Regions from separate parts of the Achromobacter sp. 1011791174 genome, predicted to be linked through region 1. Evidence: predicted binding sites of a transcription regulator. Region 1 holds the regulator's gene; each other region holds the start of a gene.
What was found. The regulator FNR, encoded in region 1, switches genes on or off when oxygen is low (the NO sensors DNR and NnrR bind a similar motif). The targets are predictions, from matches to a motif close to TTGATNNNNATCAA.
Positions count from the first base shown of each region.

Region 2: the regulator FNR is predicted to act here: its motif matches at 1,292-1,305, upstream of AC6LJ5_RS08490 (universal stress protein).
Region 3: the regulator FNR is predicted to act here: its motif matches at 4,179-4,192, upstream of AC6LJ5_RS27320 (universal stress protein).

Region 1 is NZ_JCBANH010000141.1:1,391-8,404, forward strand. Features, by position in the region: gene clpB (ATP-dependent chaperone ClpB) at 1-1,246, opposite strand, end outside; gene AC6LJ5_RS28660 (gamma-glutamylcyclotransferase family protein) at 1,386-1,859, shown strand; gene fnr (fumarate/nitrate reduction transcriptional regulator Fnr) at 1,956-2,684, shown strand; gene AC6LJ5_RS28670 (hypothetical protein) at 2,693-3,847, shown strand; gene AC6LJ5_RS28675 (MFS transporter) at 4,017-5,318, shown strand; gene AC6LJ5_RS28680 (2Fe-2S iron-sulfur cluster-binding protein) at 5,394-5,729, opposite strand; gene AC6LJ5_RS28685 (NUDIX domain-containing protein) at 5,749-6,339, opposite strand; gene AC6LJ5_RS28690 (zinc-dependent alcohol dehydrogenase family protein) at 6,456-7,014, opposite strand, start outside.
Region 2 is NZ_JCBANH010000016.1:79,135-86,148, forward strand. Features, by position in the region: gene AC6LJ5_RS08480 (GntR family transcriptional regulator) at 1-440, opposite strand, end outside; gene AC6LJ5_RS08485 (trimeric intracellular cation channel family protein) at 555-1,193, opposite strand; gene AC6LJ5_RS08490 (universal stress protein) at 1,415-2,284, shown strand; gene AC6LJ5_RS08495 (muropeptide transporter) at 2,308-3,597, opposite strand; gene metW (methionine biosynthesis protein MetW) at 3,723-4,337, opposite strand; gene metX (homoserine O-succinyltransferase MetX) at 4,334-5,593, opposite strand; SAM riboswitch at 5,583-5,664, opposite strand; gene AC6LJ5_RS08510 (GntR family transcriptional regulator) at 5,925-6,671, opposite strand; gene AC6LJ5_RS08515 (UxaA family hydrolase) at 6,870-7,014, shown strand, end outside.
Region 3 is NZ_JCBANH010000121.1:4,814-11,827, forward strand. Features, by position in the region: gene AC6LJ5_RS27295 (sensor histidine kinase) at 1-734, shown strand, start outside; gene AC6LJ5_RS27300 (response regulator) at 731-1,384, shown strand; gene AC6LJ5_RS27305 (helix-turn-helix domain-containing protein) at 1,547-2,281, shown strand; gene AC6LJ5_RS27310 (hypothetical protein) at 2,420-2,848, shown strand; gene AC6LJ5_RS27315 (MgtC/SapB family protein) at 2,833-4,053, opposite strand; gene AC6LJ5_RS27320 (universal stress protein) at 4,250-4,708, shown strand; gene mnmH (tRNA 2-selenouridine(34) synthase MnmH) at 4,751-5,863, opposite strand; gene AC6LJ5_RS27330 (isocitrate lyase/PEP mutase family protein) at 5,994-6,851, opposite strand; gene AC6LJ5_RS27335 (FAD-dependent oxidoreductase) at 6,919-7,014, opposite strand, start outside.

The sequences.
Region 1 (7,014 bases):
GGTCGAGCTTGTCCATCACTTCCGGCTTGGAATCGATTTCCATGCGGATGCGCGCGCCGGCCTCGTCGATCAGGTCGATGGCCTTGTCGGGCAGGAAGCGGTCGGTGATGTAGCGGTGCGACAGCTCGGCCGCGGCCACGATGGCCGGGTCGGTGATCTCGACGCCGTGGTGGATCTCGTAGCGTTCCTGCAGGCCGCGCAGGATGGCGATGGTCGATTCCACGTCGGGTTCGTCGACCAGCACCTTCTGGAAGCGGCGCTCCAGCGCGGCGTCCTTCTCGATGTACTTGCGGTATTCGTCCAGCGTGGTCGCGCCGATGCAATGCAGCTCGCCGCGCGCCAGCGCGGGCTTGAGCATGTTGCCGGCGTCCATCGCGCCCTCGGCCTTGCCGGCGCCGACCATGGTGTGCAACTCGTCGATGAAAACGATGTTGCTGCCATCGTCCTGCGCCAGTTCCTTCAGCACGGCTTTCAGGCGCTCTTCGAATTCGCCGCGGAACTTGGCGCCGGCCAGCAGCGCGGCCAGGTCCAGCGACAGCACGCGCTTGCCGCGCAGCGTCTCGGGCACTTCGTCGTTGACGATGCGCTGCGCCAGGCCTTCGACGATGGCGGTCTTGCCGACGCCGGGTTCGCCGATCAGCACGGGATTGTTCTTGGTGCGGCGCTGCAGGATCTGGATGGTGCGGCGGATCTCGTCGTCGCGACCGATCACCGGATCGAGCTTGCCCTGGCGGGCGCGCTCGGTCAGGTCCATCGTGTACTTGGACAGGGCCTCGCGGTTGGACTCGCCCTCTGCGGCGGACACCGACTCGCCGCCGCGCACGGCGTCGATGGCGGCTTCCAGCGCCTTCTTCTGCAGGCCGGCTTCCTGCAGGATGCGGCCGGCCGGGCCTTTGTCGTCGGCCAGCGCCAGCAGGAACAACTCGCTGGCGATGTAGGTGTCGCCCCGGCGCGCGGCTTCCTTGTCGGTGCGCGTCAGCACGCCCTGCAGCTCGCGGCCGACCTGGACGTTGTCATCGCCCTGCACCTGAGGCAGGGACTTGAGCGCCTGCTCGATGGCCGGCTGCAACCGGTTCACGGCGACGCCGGCGCGCGCCAGCAGGCTACCGGCCCCGCTGTCGGGATCGGACAGCAGCGCGGACAGCACATGTATGGGCTCAATGTAGGGATGATCGTTGCGGGCGGCCAGGCTCTGGGCGTCCGCCAATGCCTGTTGGAACTTGGTGGTAAGTTTGTCGAATCGCATAGTGGTCGTTTGGCTTGTTGAGGAGCCTGACCGATGCATCGCCGGCTGGCTCGATGACCTGAATATGCGGCCGGGACGGGGAATTTCAATACCCTGCCGGCCTTGCGGACTCTATCGACGTGCGGCAACCTGAGGAATCATGAGCATATACGTTTTTGTCTACGGCACGCTACGCGCGGGCGAGATCAACGACCTGGAGCGGACCGCCTCCGACCGTGGACTGCCGGCGGTACGGCGGGTCGGCGCGGCCAGCGTGCCGGGCCGGCTGGTCGACTTCGGCGCCTGGCCCGGCCTGATTCCCGTGGCTGACGGGCGTCGCGTCCTAGGAGATATCTATCAGGTCGAGCCGGCCCATATCCAATTGATGGACGAGATCGAGGACTACCATCCCGGCCGGCCCGGCTGCTTCCTGCGCCGCGACGTGCTGGCGCGCCTCGCGCAGCCGGGCCCGGACGGCGCGGAGCTGCCCTGTCAGTACTACCCGATAGATCCCGCGCGGCGTGGCGCCGCCAGCGACATCGCGGCCGTCGATCACGTCACGGACTGGGTCGTTTACCGCCACGCGGGGAACGCTCGCGCGGCGTCCCTGTCCAAGGACGCCGCGAGCGCGTAAGACACCCGTAGTAACAACGGACTACAATACCAATTGTCATCACGCTTCATGCCCGCATCGGCTACCCGCCGCTCGACGGGCGCTATAGAGGTCAATATGCAAAAAAGGGTCCCCGTAGCCCCAGATGCCGCCCATTGCTCCACGTGTATGCTGGGACACGTGTGCGTGCCCGTGGGCATGGCAGCCGCCGAAGTAGAAAAGCTGGACGAACTGGTGAAGGAACGCGTGCGCCTTGAAAAGGGCAAGACGCTGTACTCGCTGGATCACCCCCTCGACGCGGTCTATGGCGTGCGCTTCGGCAGCCTGAAGACGCAGCTCGAAGACGCGACTGGCCAGATCCAGATCACCGGTTTCCACCTGCCCGGCGAGATCGTCGGCATGGACGGCATGCTCGAGGGCAAGCACGTGTCGGCCGCCGTCGCCCTGGAAGACTCCGAAGTCTGCGTCATTCGCCTAAATGAAGTCGACCGCGTCGCCGCCCACCTGCCCTCGCTGCAGCAGCAGTTCCGCCGTCTGATGAGCCGCGAGATCACGCGTTCGCACCAGATGCTGGCCTCGCTGGGCTCGATGCGCTCCGAGCAGCGCCTGGCGGCTTTCCTGCTGAACCTGTCGCAGCGCTACGCCTCGCTGGGCTATTCGTCCACCGAATTCGTGCTGCGCATGAGCCGCGAGGAAATCGGCAACTACCTGGGCCTGACGCTGGAAACGGTGAGCCGGCTGTTCTCGCGCTTCGCGCGCGATGGGCTGATCCGCATCAACCAGCGCGAAGTCCGCATCCTCGACCAGCCCGCGCTCAAGCAGCTGCTGGGCCAAGAAAGCTGCTGAAGCCGCCCATGCGCCGCGCGCGCGCCTTCCTGCCGGCCGCCAGCCTGATGCTGGCGGCGCGGGCGGCCCCGCTGACGGCCGCCGCGCAGACGCCACTGCCCGACCCCTACGACTACGACGAATCCGCCCCCGCGCCCAAAGCGGCCAAGCCGACGCGCTGGCAGACCGTCGAGCTGGGCAAGCCGGGCCATCGCTACAAGATCCCGGTCTACGCCAACCGCCCGCTGGGCAAGGGCGAACTGGCCGACATCAAGCAGGTGGTGGTGGTGATCCACGGCGTCAAGCGCGACGCCGACCGCTATTACGAATACGTGACCGACCTGCTGGAACGCAATCCGGAGCGCGCGCGCGACACACTGGTGCTGGCGCCGCGTTTTTCCGGTTCCATCGATTCCGGTTTCGCCGGCATGGCGGCATGGCGCAAGGCCAGCTGGGAAGAAGGCGAGGACAGCGTGCAGGCCGCCGGCCGGCCGGCGCCGGTCAGCTCGTTCCAGGTTCTGGATGACCTGCTGCGCAGCCTGGACGACCGCCAGCGCCTGCCCGCGCTGGCCGGCATCGTGCTGGCCGGCCATTCCGGCGGCGCGCAGCTGGTGCAACGCTACGCCGTGCTGAACAACGTCGACGGCCCGCTGCGCCGCGACGGGCTGGCGCTGCGCTACGTGATCGCCAATCCCTCTTCTTACCTGTACCTGACCAACGAGCGGCCACGCCCGGACGGCAAGGGCTACGCGCCCTACGAACGCGGCATCTGCCCCACCTACAACCAGTACAAGTACGGCACCGACAAGCTGCCCGCCTACGCGCGCGGCCAGGAGGAATCCCGGCTGTTCGTGCGCTACGCGGCGCGCGACGTCACCTACCTGCTAGGCGGCGCCGACAACAACCCCGAGCACCGGCTGCTGGACAAGACCTGCGGCGCCGAAGCCCAGGGCTCCACGCGACTGGCGCGCGGCACCGCCTACCTGCAATACGAGTTCCTGCTCGCGTCGCGCGGCGGCAAGCCGGTCACGCTGCACCGCGCCGGCTACGAAGTGCGCGGCGTGGGCCACGACGGCAAGAACATGTTCGGCTCGGAATGCGGCGCCCAGGCCCTGCTGGGCGAAGGCGCGCGCGGGACGGACAAGGCCGCGCCCTGCGAGCCGATCAAGCCGCGCGGCAAGTAGCGCCCGCCAGGCACCGTCCAGGGCGCCCTCCAATCATGACAGCAAGCTGAACGATGGCGCGGCGGCGCGTGCAATTTCGCGCGGCCGGGAGCAATATAGGGACATGCTGGCGGCGGCGCGCTTGCGGCCACGCCGGCGTTTCCCATTCCGGCAAGCAGCAAGGACCGCCATGACGCACACGCATCTGGATGTCGCCGACGCGAAGCGCCGCATCAAGGCCATTTTCGTCGGCTCCATGGGCAACCTGGTCGAGTGGTACGACTTCTACGCCTACACCGCCTTCGCGCTGTACTTCGCCCCCGCCTTCTTCCCCTCGCACGATCCCGTCGTCCAGCAGCTCAATGCCGCCACGCTGTTCGCGGCCGGCTTCATCGTGCGGCCGCTGGGCGGCTGGCTGTTCGGGCATATCGCGGACCGGCACGGCCGGCGGCTGTCGCTGATGGTGTCGGTGGGCATGATGTGCGTGGGCTCGCTGATCATCGCACTCACGCCCACCTACGCTTCCATCGGCCTGGCCGCGCCGGCGCTGCTGGCGCTGGCGCGCGTGATCGAGGGGCTGAGCCTGGGCGGGGAATACGGCGCCAGCGCCACCTACCTGACCGAGATCGCCGACGCCGAGCACCGCGGCTTCTATTCCAGCTTCCAGTATGTGACGCTGATCGGCGGCCAGCTCAGCGCGATCCTGGTGCTGTTGCTGCTGCAGAACGTGTTCCTGACTCACCAGCAGCTGGTGGATTGGGGCTGGCGCATCCCCTTCGTGATCGGCGCGCTGCTTGCCATCGTGACCGCCTTCATGCGGCGCGACATGCCCGAGACCGACTCCTACAAGGCCGCCAGCAAGACCCAGCCGCGCACCAGTTCGCTGCGCGGCCTGCTGAAGTACCCGCGCGAGGTGGCCATCGTGGTGGGCCTGACGGCGGGCGGCACGGCGGCCTTCTACACCTTCACCACCTACATGCAGACCTTCGTCCGGCAGACGGCGGGGTTCTCTGACATCGTCACCACCTATGTGATCGCCGCCTCGCTGATCTTCGCGCTGATCCTGCAGCCGCTGTATGGCGCGCTGTCCGACCGCATCGGGCGCAAGCCCTTGCTGGTGTTCTTCGGCGTCGCGGGCGCGCTGCTGACCGTGCCCATCCTGTACACGCTGGCGCAGACGCGCTCGCCCTTCATCGCCTTCCTGCTGATCTGCGGCGCCTGGGTCTTCACGGCCGGCTACACCTCGATCAACGCCGTGGTGAAGGCCGAGCTGTTCCCGACCAACATCCGCGCCACCGGCGTGGCCGTGCCGTATGCGGTGACCGTGTCGATCTTCGGCGGCACGGCGCCCGCCATCGCCCTGTGGTTCAAGCAGCAGGGGCATGAGCAATGGTTCTATTACTACCTGGCCGGCGTGATCTTCCTGTCGCTGCTGGTGTATGCGACCATGCGCGACACGCGCCGCGAATCGGCCATGCACCGACATGAATAGCGGCAGCGGGCGCGAGCGGGCCTGACGCGGGCGGCCCGCCGCAATAGGCCCGCGCCACACGCCGGCATGCGCCGGCTAGCGTCGCGCTCCGGTCAGCGCCCGCTCGGGCGCGGGCGCGGGCGGCTCCAGCGGCGCGGCCTGCAAGGACTGGATCTCCAGCGCCGTGACGGCATGCGCCACGCAGGGCAGGATCCAGCCCTCTTCCTTCTCGTCGCGCGACAGGCCCGGCCATTCGATGCGGTAGCGGATCTCGCCCTCCAGCATGAGGCACATGCAGGCGCGGCAGGTGCCGTTGCGGCAGGAGCTGGGCAGCTTGATGCCGCCGGCCTGCGCGGCCAGCAGCAGCGGCGTGTCCTCGTCGGCATCGAAACGCAGGCCCGAGGGCTGGATCAGGACCGGATGCGAGGGCATGGCGGAAGGCGACGCAGTCTCAGCCGGCCGCGTCGTCGCGCCAGTCCAGCCGCCAGGCGCCGGACAACACGTTCTGCAGCCACAGCGTGCAGGTCAGGGTCTTGGCGTCCGTCACTTCTCCCCGGGCGCAGGCCTCATACAGCTCGGACGGCTGGGCGCTGATCACGTCCAGGAACTCGTCCTGGTCCAGCTGCCTCGGCCCGGCGCGCAGGCCGCGCGCGAAGAAGATGTGGATGATCTCGGTGGAATAGGCGATCGCCAGGTGCAGCGCGCCGGCGTGGGCCCATTGCACGGCGGTATAGCCGGTTTCCTCCAGCAGCTCGCGCTTGCCGCAGGCCAGCGGATCCTCGCCCGGGTCCAGCTTGCCGGCGGGAAACTCCGTCATGACGCGGCCGATGGGATAGCGGAACTGCCGCTCCAGCAGCACCCGGCCGTCATCGAGCAGCGGGATCACCACCACGGCGCCGGGATGCACCACGTATTCGCGCGTGGAGGTGTTGCCGTTGGGCAGGCGGACGGTGTCGTTGCGGATCTTCAGGAAGCGGCCGTCATAGGCCGCCACGCTGGAAACCAGCTCTTCGTGCAGATGGGATTCGGGTTTGGTCGTCATGGCGCGTGCGGATGGCGGCCGGGAGGGCGGCGGCCTGCGCCGTCCGCCCGGCAGGAGTGCATGAGCTTACCATCGCGCCGCGACGGTCCCGCGGGGCCGCGCGCCCGGCCCCGCGCCTACGGCGCTACCCGGATCACCACCTTGCCGAAATGGCTGCCGGACGCCAGGTGCGCGAAGGCGGCCGGCGCCTCGTCGAAGCCAAAGACCCGGTCGATCGCGGGCTTGATGCCGGCGACCGAGACGAAACGGGCCAGGTCCTCCAGCATCTTGCGGCTGCCCACGAAAATGCCTTCCAGGCGCTTGGCGCCGCCGATCAGCGCCAGCGGCGCCACCGGCGTCGCGCCAAAGCCGCTGACGCCGCCGATCATGGATACCGTGCCGCCCATGCGCACGGCGGCCACCGAGCGCTCCAGCGTGCCCTGCCCGCCCACTTCCACCACGACGTGCGCTCCGTCGCCGTCCGTCTGGCGCAGCGCTTCGACCTGCCATTCGGGCGTCTCGCGGTAATTGATCAGCACATCCGCGCCCAGTTCGCGCGCCTGTTCCAGCTTGCGGTTGCTGGACGAGGTGACGATGGCCCGCAGGCCGGCGGCCTTGGCCAGCTGCAACCCCCAGATCGACACGCCGCCCGTGCCCAGCAGCAGCGCCGTCTGGCCCGCCTGCGCGCGGCCGCCG
Region 2 (7,014 bases), on a different contig from region 1:
GCGTTGCCGGTATGGCGGGCCCCGGCCAGATAGAACTCGCGCAGGCCGCCGATGTAGGCGCGCACGTCGCGCCGCGTCAGGGCGGCGGCGACGACCTCTTCGTAATCGCGCAGTTCGGCCACCAGCGGCGCCAGATCGTCCATCTCGGCGACCTGGCGGATGCAATAGGCCTCCAGCTCCGCGCGCAGCAGATAGAGATGGCGTATCTGTGTTTCGGAATAGAGCGTTACCCGGAATCCCTTGCGCTGCACATGCGTCACCAGGCCGCTCAACTCCAGCAACCGCAACGCTTCCCGGATGGGGCTGCGGCTGGTGCCGAAACGCTGCTCCAGTTCCTGTTCCCGCAAGGGCTGCCCGGGCCTGATAGTGCCGTCCACTATCAGTTCACGAATCTGTTCCTGTAGGAAATACGGAATCGTGGCGGGCGCTTTGACGTCCAATCGGCTCCCCTTGTTACTGCGTGATGCGTGTGTGAGATGCGAGAAGATACTCGAAATTTATTGAAACACAAATAGGAAAATTGTTGCAGAGCATGGACACATTCCGGAACGGGATCAATCCCAATCGTCGCGGTACACGAACTTGGGCATCTGCCAGTTGAAGCGCAGCGCCAGCAGCCGCAGCGCCAATCCCACGGGCAGGGCGATCAGCACGGCGGCATTCGCGTTCAGCCCGAGCGCCTGCGCGCCCAGGTACAGAGCGCCCGTCACCACCGACACGCTGGCATAGAGTTCCTTGCGGAACAGCAGCGGCACTTCGTTGCACAGCACATCGCGCAGCACCCCGCCGGCGCAGCCGGTGATCATGCCGCTGATGATCACCACGGTCACCGGCAACTGCATCAACTGCGCCACCTGGCAGCCGATCACCGTGAACGCCACCAGGCCCAGCGCGTCGGCCAGCAGGAACAGGCTGCGCAGGCGCCGCATCACCGGGGCGATCAGGGCCGTCAGCAGTGCCGCCCCGGCGGTCATCCACAAATATTCGGGATGGATCACCCAGGTCAGCGGGTAGTGGCCCAGCAGCACATCGCGCAGCGAACCGCCGCCCAGCGCGGTGACGCAGGCGATGATGTAGACCCCCATCCAGTCCATGTCGCGGCGGCCGGCGGACAGCGCCGCCGTCATGGCTTCCGCCACGATGGCCACCAGGTACAGCGTATGCAGCAGGACGGGCGAAATATCGAAAAACATGGATCGGGCCGGGAAAATCGAGGCTCCCATTGTATTGAGCCGGCGCGCCGGCCGGGATCCGGATTGCGCCGCGCGGATCCACCGGCGCCGGCCAGGCGTTGACGTGGGTCAAGCCCCGACGGGACGGACGGCGGGACAATGAAGGCGTGCCCGCGAGGGCGGCACAGGCCGGACCGCGGATGCGGGATCCGCTGCCCCGGCCCCAATACGGGAGAAAACCTATGTCCAAGCAAACCGGCCCCATTCTTCTGGCCACGGACCTGAGCGCGCGGGGCGACCGCGCGCTGGACCGGGCGCTGCAGTTGGCCAAGGAACGCGGCACCCAGCTGATCGTGCTGCACGTCATGGAATCGCACGGCGGCACCGCCAGGCTGACCACCCCCGTCTGGCGGCGCCTGTCGGCCGATCACAAGGCGCTGGCCGAACGCGAACTGGCCGAGGACCTAGCGGCTTCGGGCGTCTCCACCGAAGTGGTGGTGGTCTCGGGCGACCCGCTGGCCCGCATCCTGGAAACCGCCGACGCCTATGGCTGCTCGCTGATCGTCACCGGCACGGCGCGCGACGAGACCCTGGGCCGGCTGCTGCTGGGCACCACGGTCGAGAAGCTGGCGCGCCAGGCCCGCCAGCCCGTGCTGGTCGTCAAGAACCGCCCGCGCCGGCCCTACCGCGACGTGCTCGTGGCCACCGACTTCTCGGCCGGCTCGCGGCAGGCGCTGCGCGCCGCGCTGTATCTGGTGCCCAAGGCGGACCTGACGCTGTTTCATGCCTACGACGTGCCCTTCCAGGGCAAGAACGTGCCTGACGAAGCCGTGACGCGCAATTTCTACAAGGCGGCGGAACAGAATTCCAAGGAATTCCTGGCCGAAACGCCCGAACTGGCCGAGCGCGCCAGGCCCAAGGTGGTGCTCGAATGCGGCCAGCCGGAGACGGTGCTATCGGAGTATTCGTTCAACCACCGCTCAGACCTGGTGGTCACCGGCACGCACGGCCGCACCGGCATCCTGCGCACCGCCATCGGCAGCGTGGCCGAACGACTGCTGGAGTCGCTGCCCAGCGATGTGCTGATCGTGCGCCTGACCGCCGGGGAATAGGTCCACCGCCGGCGACGGCCCGATCATTGGCTGTCGCCGCCCCTGACCATGTCCTCGATGCGATCGCGCAGCAGGTACAGCAGCACCAGGCCGGGCACGGCGATCAGCACGGTGATCAGGAAGAAGCCCGGCCAGCCGAACAGCTCAACCAGCGGCGGCGTGAGCGGTCCGGCCAGATAGGTGCGCCCCACCGCCGACAAGGCCGACAGCAGCGCGAACTGCGTCGCCGAGAAGCGCTGGCGGCACAGCGCCATCAGCAGGCCCACGAAGGCGGCGGTGCCCAGCCCGCCGCACAGGTTCTCCAGGCCCACGCCGGCGGCCATGAGCCACAGGCTGCGCGGGCTGACGGCGATCAGCCAGTACGCCAGGTTCGACACGGCCTGCAACAGGCCGAAGACCATCAGCGAGCGGTACAGCGTCCAGCGCGCCATCAGCATGCCGCCGGCCAGCGCGCCCACCACCGTGGCAGCGATGCCCATGATCTTGTTGACCGTGCCGACCTCGGTCGGCGAATAGCCCGCGCCGCGCAGCAGGAAGGTGGTGGACAGCGCGCCGGCGAACGCGTCGCCCAGCTTGTACAGCACGATCAGCAGCAGCACGGCCAGCGCGCCGCGCCGCGTGAAGAACTCGCGCAGCGGCTCGGCCACCGCCTGGCGCAGGCTGCGCGGCGGCGGCGCCAGCACCTCGGGCTCGGGCGCCCACAAGGTGGCCAGCGCGCAGGCCAGCATCAACGCGCCCATCAGCATGTAGGTATAGCCCCAGCCCAGCCATTGGTCCGCCAGGATCAGCGCCAGCCCGCCGGACACAATCATGGCCAGCCGGTAGCCCATGACCTTGATGGCCGCGCCCGCGCCGCGCTCGTCCTTACGCAGCACGTCGGTGCAATAGGCGTCGAAGGCGATGTCCTGGGTGGCCGACAGAAAGGCCACGGTCACGGCCAGCAGAGCCAGCGGCAGCAGCGCCGACGACGGCGACAGCAGGCCCATCGCCATGATGCCCAGCGCCAGCAGCACCTGCGTCAGCAGCATCCAGCCGCGCCGGCGGCCCAGCAGCGGCGGCGCATAGCGGTCCACCAGCGGCGCCCAGAGGAATTTGAGGGTATAGGCGGTGCCGACCAGGGTCAGGAAGCCGATCTGCTGCAGCGGCACGTTCTCCACCGTGGCCCAGGCCTGCAGGGTGCCGCTGGTCAGCGCCAGCGGCAGTCCGCTGGCAAAGCCCAGCACCAGCAGGGGCGCGACTCGGGGACTGGCGTAGACATTGGCTGCGGCGGTAATGGCAATCTCCTGGAACTGGCCGCGCCGCGCGCCGTGCATGGACAACAGGCACGCGCTCTCGGCGTGCCGCAATTGTAGGGCGTGGCGGGCGGCGGCGTCAGTCCGTCAGTAACGGATCCGGCGCCGGCTGTTCCGTGCGTGGCGGGCCGCCCGCGAGGACGCGCCTAGTCCGCCGCGAAGCGGTAGACCGCCAGCGTGCTGCGCCAGCTGGGCATCAGCTTCACTTCACGCGCCTCGTTGAAGGTGGCGCGTTCCAGGATGCGCAGGCCCAGCTCGCCGGCCAGCTGCTCGAAATCGCGCAGCGTGCACAGGTGGATGTTGGGCGTGTTGTACCACTGGTAAGGCATCTGCCCCGTCACCGGCATGCGGCCGCGCAGGATGGCCCAGCCGTGCGGCCAGTAGCCGAAGTTGGGAAACGAGACCACGCCGTGCCGGGCCACCCGCGCCATTTCGCGCAGGATGTGCTCGGTGCGGTGCATGGACTGCAAGGTCTGCGACAGCACCACGGTGTCGAACTGCTTGTCGTCGAACAGCGCCAGCCCGTCTTCCAGGTTCTGCTGGATCACTTCCACGCCACGCCGCACGCAGGAGATCACGCAGGTGTCGTCCAGCTCGACGCCGGCGCCGCGCACCTGGCGATGGTCGCGCAGGTGCGCCAGCAGCGCGCCGTCGCCGCAACCCAGGTCCAGCACGCGGCTGCCCGGCTCGATCCAGCTGGCGATGCGGGCCAGGTCGGGCCGCAGCGCGTCGGCGGCATAGCGCGGGGTGGCGGTCGTCATGCGGAAAGTCCTTGGTTCTGCGCGGCGGCGTCCAGCTTCAGCTCGCGGGCGATGCGCTCGTAATAGCCGCGCACCACCGCGTGATAGCGGGCATCTTCCAGCAGGAAGGCGTCGTGCCCGTGCGGCGCGTCGATCTCGGCGTAGGTGACCGGGCTGCCGTTCTTGAGCAGGGCGCGCACGATCTCGCGCGAACGCTCCGGCGGAAAGCGCCAGTCGGTGGTGAACGAGACCAGCAGGAAATTGGCCTGCGCCGGCGCCAGCGCGCGCGCCAGATCGCCGCCGGTGGCGCGGGCCGGATCGAAGTAATCCAGCGCGCGCGTGATCAGCAGGTAGGTGTTGGCGTCGAAATAGCGGGTGAACTTCTCGCCCTGGTAGCGCAGGTACGACTCCACCTCGAACTCGACGTCATAGCCATAGTGGTAGGCGCCGTTCTCGCCCGGCGCGCGCTGGGCGCGGCCGAATTTCTCGGCCATGTCGTCGTCGGACAGATAGGTGATGTGGCCGATCATGCGCGCCACCGACAGGCCGCGGCGCGGCACCGTGTCCTGCGCGTAGTAGTCGCCGCCGTGAAAGTCGGGGTCGGTGATGATGGCGCGGCGCGCCACCTCGTTGAAGCCGATGTTCTGCGCCGACAGGCGCGGCGTGCTGGCGATCACCAGGCAGTTGGCCACGCGCTCGGGCAAGGTGATGGACCAGCTCAACGCCTGCATGCCGCCCAACGATCCGCCCATGACGGCGGCGAAGCGCGCGATGCCGAAGTGGTCGGCCACGCGCGCCTGCGCCTGCACCCAGTCCTCCACGGTCAGCACCGGAAAGGCCGCGCCCCAGGGCTTGCCCGTGGCCGGATTGATGCTGGCCGGGCCGGTCGAGCCGAAGCAGGAGCCCAGGTTGTTGACGCCGATCACGAAGAACACATTGGTGTCCACCGGCTTGCCGGGACCGACCATGTTGTCCCACCAGCCGACATCGCTGGGCGTGTCCGCCGCCTGGCCCGCCACGTGATGCGAGGCGTTCAGCGCATGACAGATCAGCACCGCGTTGCTGCGCTCGGCATTGAGCGTGCCGTAGGTCTCGACCGCCAGCTCATAGGCGGCCAGCGACTGTCCGCTGGCCAGGGGCAGCGGCTCGTCGAAACGAAGGAAGACGGGAGAAACGAGGCCGACGGAGCCGGGATCAACGGCGTCGGATCGCGTAAGGGTAGCGGGCGCGAACCCGCTGGCCGAATCACCGGCCGGATTCTGGGCAGGAGTGGTCATACAGACCTCTTTAGCTGGATTTATTGGAAGGCGCCCGCAAGCGGATCAGGCAAATCGGCGCCGAATTAGGTAATGCCGGAGCATTCTAGCACTGCTTGCCAGCGGCTTTGAAGCCGCTGCGCGGCATTGCCGCGAAGCGCCAACGCATCCATCCCACAGATGCATTCTCATCGCGGGCACACGATCCGCCCCCAAGCCAGCTGGCCGCCAAACAGAAGAAACGCGCCTCATCGCGGCACGCCCTCCCAAATCCAGGCCGCACGGATCCGGCTCCGCCGGTCCGTAGCGGCGCCCCCTGGGGGGAAGCGCCGCAGGCGCTGCGGGGGGGACTCTAGCCCCAGGGTTGATTGCCCAGATACTCGTATGCCGCCGTGTTCACGCGCGAAATCCGCCATTCGACCGGCTGCCGGTTGTAGGAGTACGCCACGCGCCGGATCTCCAGCAGCGGCTCGCCTTCCTGCACGCCCAGCCAGCGCGCCTGCGCGCGGTCCGCCAGGCCCGCGCGCAACCGTTCGTCGGTGCCGATGACGTTCACCCCGAACACGTCCTGGTACAGCGCGTACAGCGTGCTGGGCCGCTCGCGCAGGTGCGCTTCCGTCAGGCCGGGAAAGCGCGATTCAGGCAGGCAGATCTCGTCCGTCATCACCACGTCGCCGTTGAGCGACAGCAGGTTCACGAATTCGAACACCTGCGCGCCGGCCGGCAGCTCCAGCTTCTCGCGCGCGGCGGCCGAGGCGCGCACGCGCCGGAAACGCAACAGCTCGGTGACGGGATAGCTCTTGTGCCCGTCCTGCCGCAGGATGCGGAAGAACTTGAAGAAATGATGGTTGCGCGTATGCGCGGCCACGTAAGTGCCGCGTCCCTGGTGGCGCACCAGGATGTTCTCGGCCGCCAGTTCGTCGATGGCCTTGCGCAGCGTGCCGATCGACACGCCGAAGCGCTCGGCCAGGAGTTTTTCCGGAGGGATGGCGTCGCCCTGCTTCCATTCGCCCTGCGCCAGCGCGGCCAGCACGGCTTGCTTGACCTGCTCGTACAAGGGACTGCCCAAAGACTCAGTCGCAGACAGGCTGGTGTTCATGGATGCGTCGCAGTGATCAAGGAGCCGACAGTGTAGCGGCGGCCAAACCCGACGCTCAAGTGTGGCATCTTCATTCATACAATTCATATATATGATTTAGTTGACATACGATAAACGCGGCCATAAGATTTGCCGGACGTTGTTATCCGCGCACCGGGCGGCAGCGCCCGCGGCGCCCGACACCAGGAGAGCAAGACCATGATTCACGCCGTATTGCACGATGCGAAGGACACCGTGGCGGTCGCCGTGGTGGAAGGCCTGACGGCCGGAACCGAACTCAGCGCCTGGATCATGGACGAGGACAGGATCGTCCATGTGCGCGCCTCGCAGGACATCCCCATTG
Region 3 (7,014 bases), on a different contig from region 1:
TCACTGAACGCGAGCGGGTTTCCCAGGCGCTGCTGGCCTCGCGCGACGAGCTGACTCGCCTGTCCAACGCCCTGCTGCATGTGCGCGAGCAGGAAAAAAAGCACATCGCCCGGGAACTGCACGACGACCTGGGCCAGAGCCTGACCGCCCTGACCATGGAACTGGCCGAGCTGGAAACCCGGCTGCCTCCCGACGACGCCGAACTGCGCGGCCGGGTGGAAGCCATCCGTCACCTGACCGGCCTGACCTTCACCTCGTTGCGGCGCATCGCCGCCGACCTGCGGCCCATCATGCTCGACGATCTCGGACTGGCGGCGGCGGTGGAATGGCTGGTGTCGAACTTCGTCTCGCGCTACGGCATCGACACCGACGCCCAGATCGAGGTCGACCAGGGCGAACCGTCCAAGCTGGTGGCGACCGCCCTGTTCCGCACGGTCCAGGAAGCGCTGACCAATATCGCCAAGCACGCGCAGGCCACGAAGGTGCGGGTGCGGCTGTCCTGCAGCGCCACGCTGTGCACGCTGGTGGTGCAGGACAACGGCGTAGGCGCCACGCCGGCCAGCCTGGCCCGCAAGCTGCCGCACGCGCTGGGCCTGCAGGGCATCCGGGAACGGGTCAGGCTGCTGCATGGCGATGTCAGCATCAGCACGCCGCGCAATGGCGGCTTCCGCCTGAAGGCGGCCTTGCCGGCGCAACCGCCACAGCCGGCCCTGCCACCCTGGGAGGACACATGATCGCGGTCCTGCTGGCGGACGACCACACGCTGGTGCGTGAAGGCCTGTGCCGACTGCTGGAGCGGGCCGGCGGCATCGCGGTGCAGGGCCAGGCCAGCAACGGCGGCGAGGCGCTGCGCCTGCTGGCCCAGCGCCCCTGGGACCTGCTGGTGCTGGACATGTCGATGCCGGGCCGCGACGGCGTGGACCTGATCCGCCAGATCCGGCGCGACCATCCCGCGGTGCCGATCCTGGTGCTGACCATGCACGGCGAACAGCAATACGCCGTGCAGGCCATCAAGGCCGGCGCCGCCGGCTACCTGACCAAGGACTGCGCGGCCGCGCAGCTGGAGCAGGCCGTGCGCAAGGTAGCGGCCGGCGGCCGTTACCTGAGCCCCTCGATCGCCGAGAGCATCGCCTTCGAACGGCACGGAGACAGCAACGCCGAGCCGCATCTGCTGCTGTCCGACCGCGAATCCGCCGTGTTCCGGCACCTGGCCCGCGGGCTGAAAAACGCCGACATCGGCAAGCTGCTGTGCCTGAGCGTCAAGACGATCAGCACCTACAAGAGCAGGATCCTCGTCAAGATGCGCCTGCGCAACCAGGCCGACCTGATCCGCTACGCGCTCAAGCATCGCCTGATCGATGCGGACGACGACGCCGGGAACTGAACCGCGCGGACGCTGGCGCCATGTAGGACTTTTCCTACAGGCGTAGGCCGGTTTCCCCGAAAACCAGCGCCAAGCGCCGATAGCGCCGGCCCCGCGCAACGCGCATACTTTTTCCATGCCCCGACAGGCTCAGCGGCCTGCGCGCCCCGGAGAGATGCCACCATGGACATGCCCACATCCGCCCTGCCGATCGCCGCGCCCACGGGCGCCCCGCTGGGACGCCACGAGTGCGAATCCTGTCCCATGGCGCGCGTCTGCCATCCGGCCTGCGCCGAGCCCGCCATGGCGCAGGGCGAGCGCGGCCGGCGCCTGCTGCGGCGCGGCGAGGCCCTGTTTCGCGCCGGCGACGCCCTGCAGTATCTGTATCAGTTGCGCGCCGGCTCCCTGAAGATCCGCGTCACCAATCACGCCGGGCTGGAACAGATCACCGCGTTTCCGGCCTCTGGCGCCCTGCTCGGGCTCGACGCCATCGAAAGCGGCTTCCATGCCTGCGACGCCATCGCGCTGGAAGATTCCCTGCTATGCGCCCTGCCCTATGCCCAGCTGGTCGCCAACTGCGGACTGGACCCGCTGGCCGCGCGCCAGTTCCACCGCCTGATCGCGCACGACATCAACCATTGCCAGCGACTGTTGCTGACGCTGGGCCGCATGAGCACCGACGAGCGCATCGCCAGCTTCCTGGTCGAGACCTCCGAGCAGATGGCCGCGCATGGCTATTCCGCGCGCGAGTTCATCCTGAAAATGACGCGCGAGGACATCGCCAACTACCTGGGCATGGAGATCGAGACGGTGAGCCGGGTGTTCTCGCGGCTGCAGGCCGCCTCCCTGCTGCAGGTCAGCAAGCGCCACCTGAAACTGCCCGACATCGACGCGCTGCGCCGCATGAGCAGCGGCTGAGCCAGGGGAACCGCCCCGCGTGGAACCCGCTAGTTGAGTTTGGTCAACATCCGCCGGCTGGGAAATCCTAAGCTGGGATCGACGAGCCGGCGCCGCCATCGCGACGCCGGCCCTGCCCCCGCTCCAGAGGACATCGCCATGCAAGTCGAATACACCCCCTACGCAGCCCTGTACAAGTACGCGCTCAACAGCCTCGTGGCCAACGCCTCGAGCTACTACGAAGCGCTACGGCAGTTGCGCACGCTGCAGCTCAAGACCGACAAGGAAATGCAGGCCTTCGCCCAGAAGGCCGCCGCCGATATCGACGGGGCCGGCTCGATGACGGCCCTGCTGGCCGTGCAGCAGCAGCTCATGACGGACCTGATGGAACGCGAACTGGCCTATTTCCGCGACCTGGAAAAAATGACCCGCGACATATCCAGCTCGGCCTCGGCCGCCCTGATCAGCGGCCAGAACCCCTGGCAGGAACGGATGGCGGAAATCGCCGAAGGCGCCGCCCGCTTCCTGGCCCAGGCCACCCCAGGCGCCGTGGCCGGCGCCGACCGTCACGCTCAAACCGCCGCGTAGCCCGCCCAGGCGGCGGCGATCATCAGCAACAGCCCGGGAATCACCTGGACCGCGTAGCGGCGGCCGCCGCTGATCACCGCGTACACCGCCTTGCTCGCCGCGTTGGCCGACAGCGCCGCCAGCACCGGCACCACCGTCTGCGCCGGGTCGATCCTGTCCGCCGCCGCCAGCGCGGCCACCGACGCCGCCGCCGCGTGCGTGTCGACCAGGCCGCCCAGCACCGCCGCCACCGTGATCCCGCGCGGCCCCAGCCAGGCGTCCAGCGCCGCCGCCGCGATCAGGGCCGCCGCCGCCACCAGCGCCAGCGTCAGCGCCGCCTGCAAGGTGAAGGGCCGTCCGGCCTGGATCGGCGCGGTCGTCTTCTGCCGCATCGCCTTGAACAGCAGCAGCAAGGCATAGGCCAGCGCGGCCGCCCCGCTGCACGCCAGCGGCAGCGCCAGGGCCTGCAAGGCCGCGGGACTGATCGCCGCCAGCACGGTGGCCATCAGCACCAGCGTGGACACCGACGACAGGACCGCGCCCGCCACCGCCGGCCCCATCAGCAGGGGCTCGGCGGCGACGCGCTGGCCCATGGTGCCGACGGTGAGCGTGCTGGAAATGAAGCCGGACGCGAAACCGGCCAGCGGCAGTCCGATGCGCGGCCCGAACAGCCGCAGCGCCACATGGCCACCCGCGCTGATCGTCATGACCAGCAGCGTGAACTTCCACAGGGTGCGCGGATTCAGCGCGTCGAACGGCCCCAGGTACGTGTCTGGCAACAGGGGCAGCACGACCAGCGCGCCCGCGGCCAGGATCAGCGCGTCGACCAGCTCGTTGCGGCTCAGCACCGTGCGCACGAAGCGGTGCAGGCGGGATCGCGCCGCCAGCAGGATCGCGACCGCGACGGCCAGGCCGGAGGCCAGCGCCGGGTCGTGCAGGCAGAGTCCGCCCAGCGCCAGCGTCAGCAGCAAGGCGGCCCGCGTGGCCATGCCCTGGCCCGCGTCCGGCGCCCGGGTCAGCAGCAGCAGGGCCAACCCCACCTCCGCCAGCCCCAGCAGCACCGGCCCGCCCAGGTGCACGGAGACCGCGCCCAGCAGCGAGGCCAGCGCGAAACTGCGTATGCCCGCGGCCGGGCGCGACAATCCTGTCCGCTTGCGCCGCTCGCGCTCCACGCCGATCAGCAGGCCGATGCCCAGCGCGACGGCGAATGGAAGTGGACTCTGCATGTTCATGTGCCCGCGATGACGAGGTGCCGGCGGCGTCGCCGGGATTCCCATTGTCCCCCCGAGGCGGCCCCCGCGGCTATCGGTTATGCGGGCGACTCCGATGGCGGCGTCCGGACCGCGATTTATTGACGGCCGTCAACATGGCCCGCGCCCGCCGAACTACCGTAAAGCAATCCCCGTCTCCTGGAGCACACGCATGTACCAACGCATTCTCGTACCCGTCGACGGCAGCCCCACGTCCGACCGCGGCCTGCAGGAAGCCATCCGCCTGGCCCGGCTCACGCATGGCGAGCTGCGTCTGATCCATGTGATCGACGAACTCTCGTTCGCCCTGGGCATAGACAGCTATGGCTACTATGCCGGCGAGCTGCTGGACCTGCTGCGCAAGGACGGCGCGGCGATCCTCCAGCACGCCGCCGACACGGCGCGCGAGCACGGCGTCACCGTGGACAGCGTGCTTTATGAAAACCTGGAGAAAACGGTGCAGCAGCGCGTCATCGCCGAAGCCGAAATGTGGAAGGCCGATCTCATCGTGATCGGCACGCACGGCCGGCGAGGCGTCAGCCGCCTGGTGCTGGGCAGCAGCGCCGAGAACATCCTGCGCAGCGCGCCCGTTCCCGTGCTGCTGGTGCGTTCGTCGGACCACGCCGCCTGATCCCGGGCCCGGGACGCCGGCCTGCCCGGATGCGGCGGCGCGTCATCGCCGTGCCGGCGCCGCGGCCTGTTGCGCCAGGTACTGCGTCACCGCCGCCTGGTCCCCCGCGAACACGATGCGCGAGGCCTTCTGCTGGCGCTGGTAGACATACATGGGATCGTAGTATTCCGACAGCAGGCCCTCGATCCAGCCCAGGTGACCAGCCACGCCCAGGCCCAGCGCCTGGCCGCGCAGCGCCTCGTCCATGATGGCCGCCAGGCGCTTGTGGCGCTCGCCGCCCAGTCGCCTGGCGATGTTGTCCAGGCTCTGGCGCAGGCGTTGCGCGAACAGGGCCTGGCCCTGCTCGGCGCCGTGGGCCGCCACGAACTCGGCGCCCAGGTCGATCACGTAGTCGCGCAGGATGCGCTGCTTGCGATTCTCCAGGCTGTCCTCCAGCCACACCAGGCCATGGCGCTGCATGCCCTGGTACAGCGCGGGCGGCAGGCTGCAGCTGCCCACGGCCTGGCCTTCGTCCTCGACCACGAAGCGCGCGTGTCCGGCGGCGCGTTTTCTCAGGATGTCGATCGCCAGCGCATTGTCGAAATTGATCTGCGTGGGCTGGCCGCTCACGCGCTTGCCGAAGCTGGAGCCGCGATGATTGGCGTGCCCTTCCAGGTCCAGCGCATCGTCCAGCCGGCGCAGCACCTCGGTCTTGCCGGTGCCGGTCATGCCGCCCAGCACCAGGAAATCGCATTCGGCGATGGCCCGGTCCAGCGTATCCAGCAGGAAGCCGCGCATGGCCTTGTAGCCGCCGGTCACGCGCGGATAGGCGATGCCGGCCTCGTCGCGCAGCCATTGCTGCACGATCTGCGAACGCAGGCCGCCCCGGAAGCAATACAGGTAGCCGTCCGGATGCGCCTTCGCGAACGCGGCCCAGGCGTCGAGACGGGCCGCCTTGACGGCGCCGCCGACCAGCCGGTGCCCCAGCTCGATGGCGGCCTGCTGGCCACGCTGCTTGTAGCAGATGCCGACCAGCTCGCGCTCTTCGTCGGTCATCAGCGGCAGATTCACCACGCCGGGAAACGCGCCCTTGGCGAACTCGACGGGCGCGCGGGCGTCCATCATGGGCACGTTGTCGAGGAAGAGATCGCGGTAGTTGCTGGTGTCTGCGCGCATGGCCGTCAAACCGCGCGCGACGATGCGGGCGGACAGGGAAACCAGGGGATTCTAAACCAGACGCCCGACCCGCCCTTGCGCCGCGCCAGCCTGAGCGCGGCCGGCCCGCAACCGCCGCGCGCGCGGCCGCTCAAGCCTCGTAGCGCTTGCCCGCCGCCAGCAGTTCCGGCGTGCCGATCATCGCGTTCAGGCCGTCGAAGTCCAGCATGCGGTCGCGCCAGGGCGTCGTGCTGCCGTGCTGGCGCAGGCTGCCGTAGTAGCCCGCCAGCGTGTGGGCCACCGCGCGCGCCGTGCCACCCGGAAAGATGACGATGCCGAATCCCAGCGCGGCCAGCTCCTGCGCGCCCTGCACCGGCGTCTTGCCGCCCTCGACCATGTTGGCCAGCAGCGGCGCGCGGCCGGCGAAGCGTCCGCAGGCCGCCCGCATCTGCTCGCCGCTGCGCAGGGCCTCGATGAACAAGGCGTCCGCGCCGGCTTCCAGATAGCGCTCGGCCCGTTCCAGCGCCGCGTCCAGCCCTTCCGAGGCCAGCGCGTCGGTACGCGCCAGGATCAGAGTCTCGCGTGATTGGCGCGCGTCCACGGCGGCGCGCAGCTTGCCGCACATCTCGGCGGCCGGCACCACGGACTTGCCGTCCAGGTGGCCGCAGCGCTTGGGAAAGGTCTGGTCCTCCAGCTGGATCATGGCCGCGCCGGCCCGCTCCAGGCCGCGCACGGTGCGCTGCACGTTCAGTGCATTGCCGAAACCGGTGTCGGCGTCGACGATGATGCGCGCCCGGACCCGTTCGGCGATGCGCGCCAGCGTGTCCTCGACCTCGCTGTACGTGGTCAGGCCCACGTCGGAACGGCCCAGCCGCGTATAGGCGATGGACGCGCCGGACAGGTACAGGGCCTGGAAACCGGCCTGCTCGGCGGCCAGCGCCGACAAGGCGTCGTACACGCCCGGCGCGAGGACCGGGCCCTGGGCCAGCTGCTTACTCAAGGTGTTCATGCCTGGATGCCTCCATGAACGTGGATGCCTGTATGAAAGTCATGCGCATGCCTGTGGCCGCGCGACGCTACGGAGTCGGCTCATCGGCCAGCGCCGTGCCCGCGATCCCGGCGGCCGTCGCCGCGGCGATATGGCCGCCCGCGATGGCGCTGAGCAGGCCGTT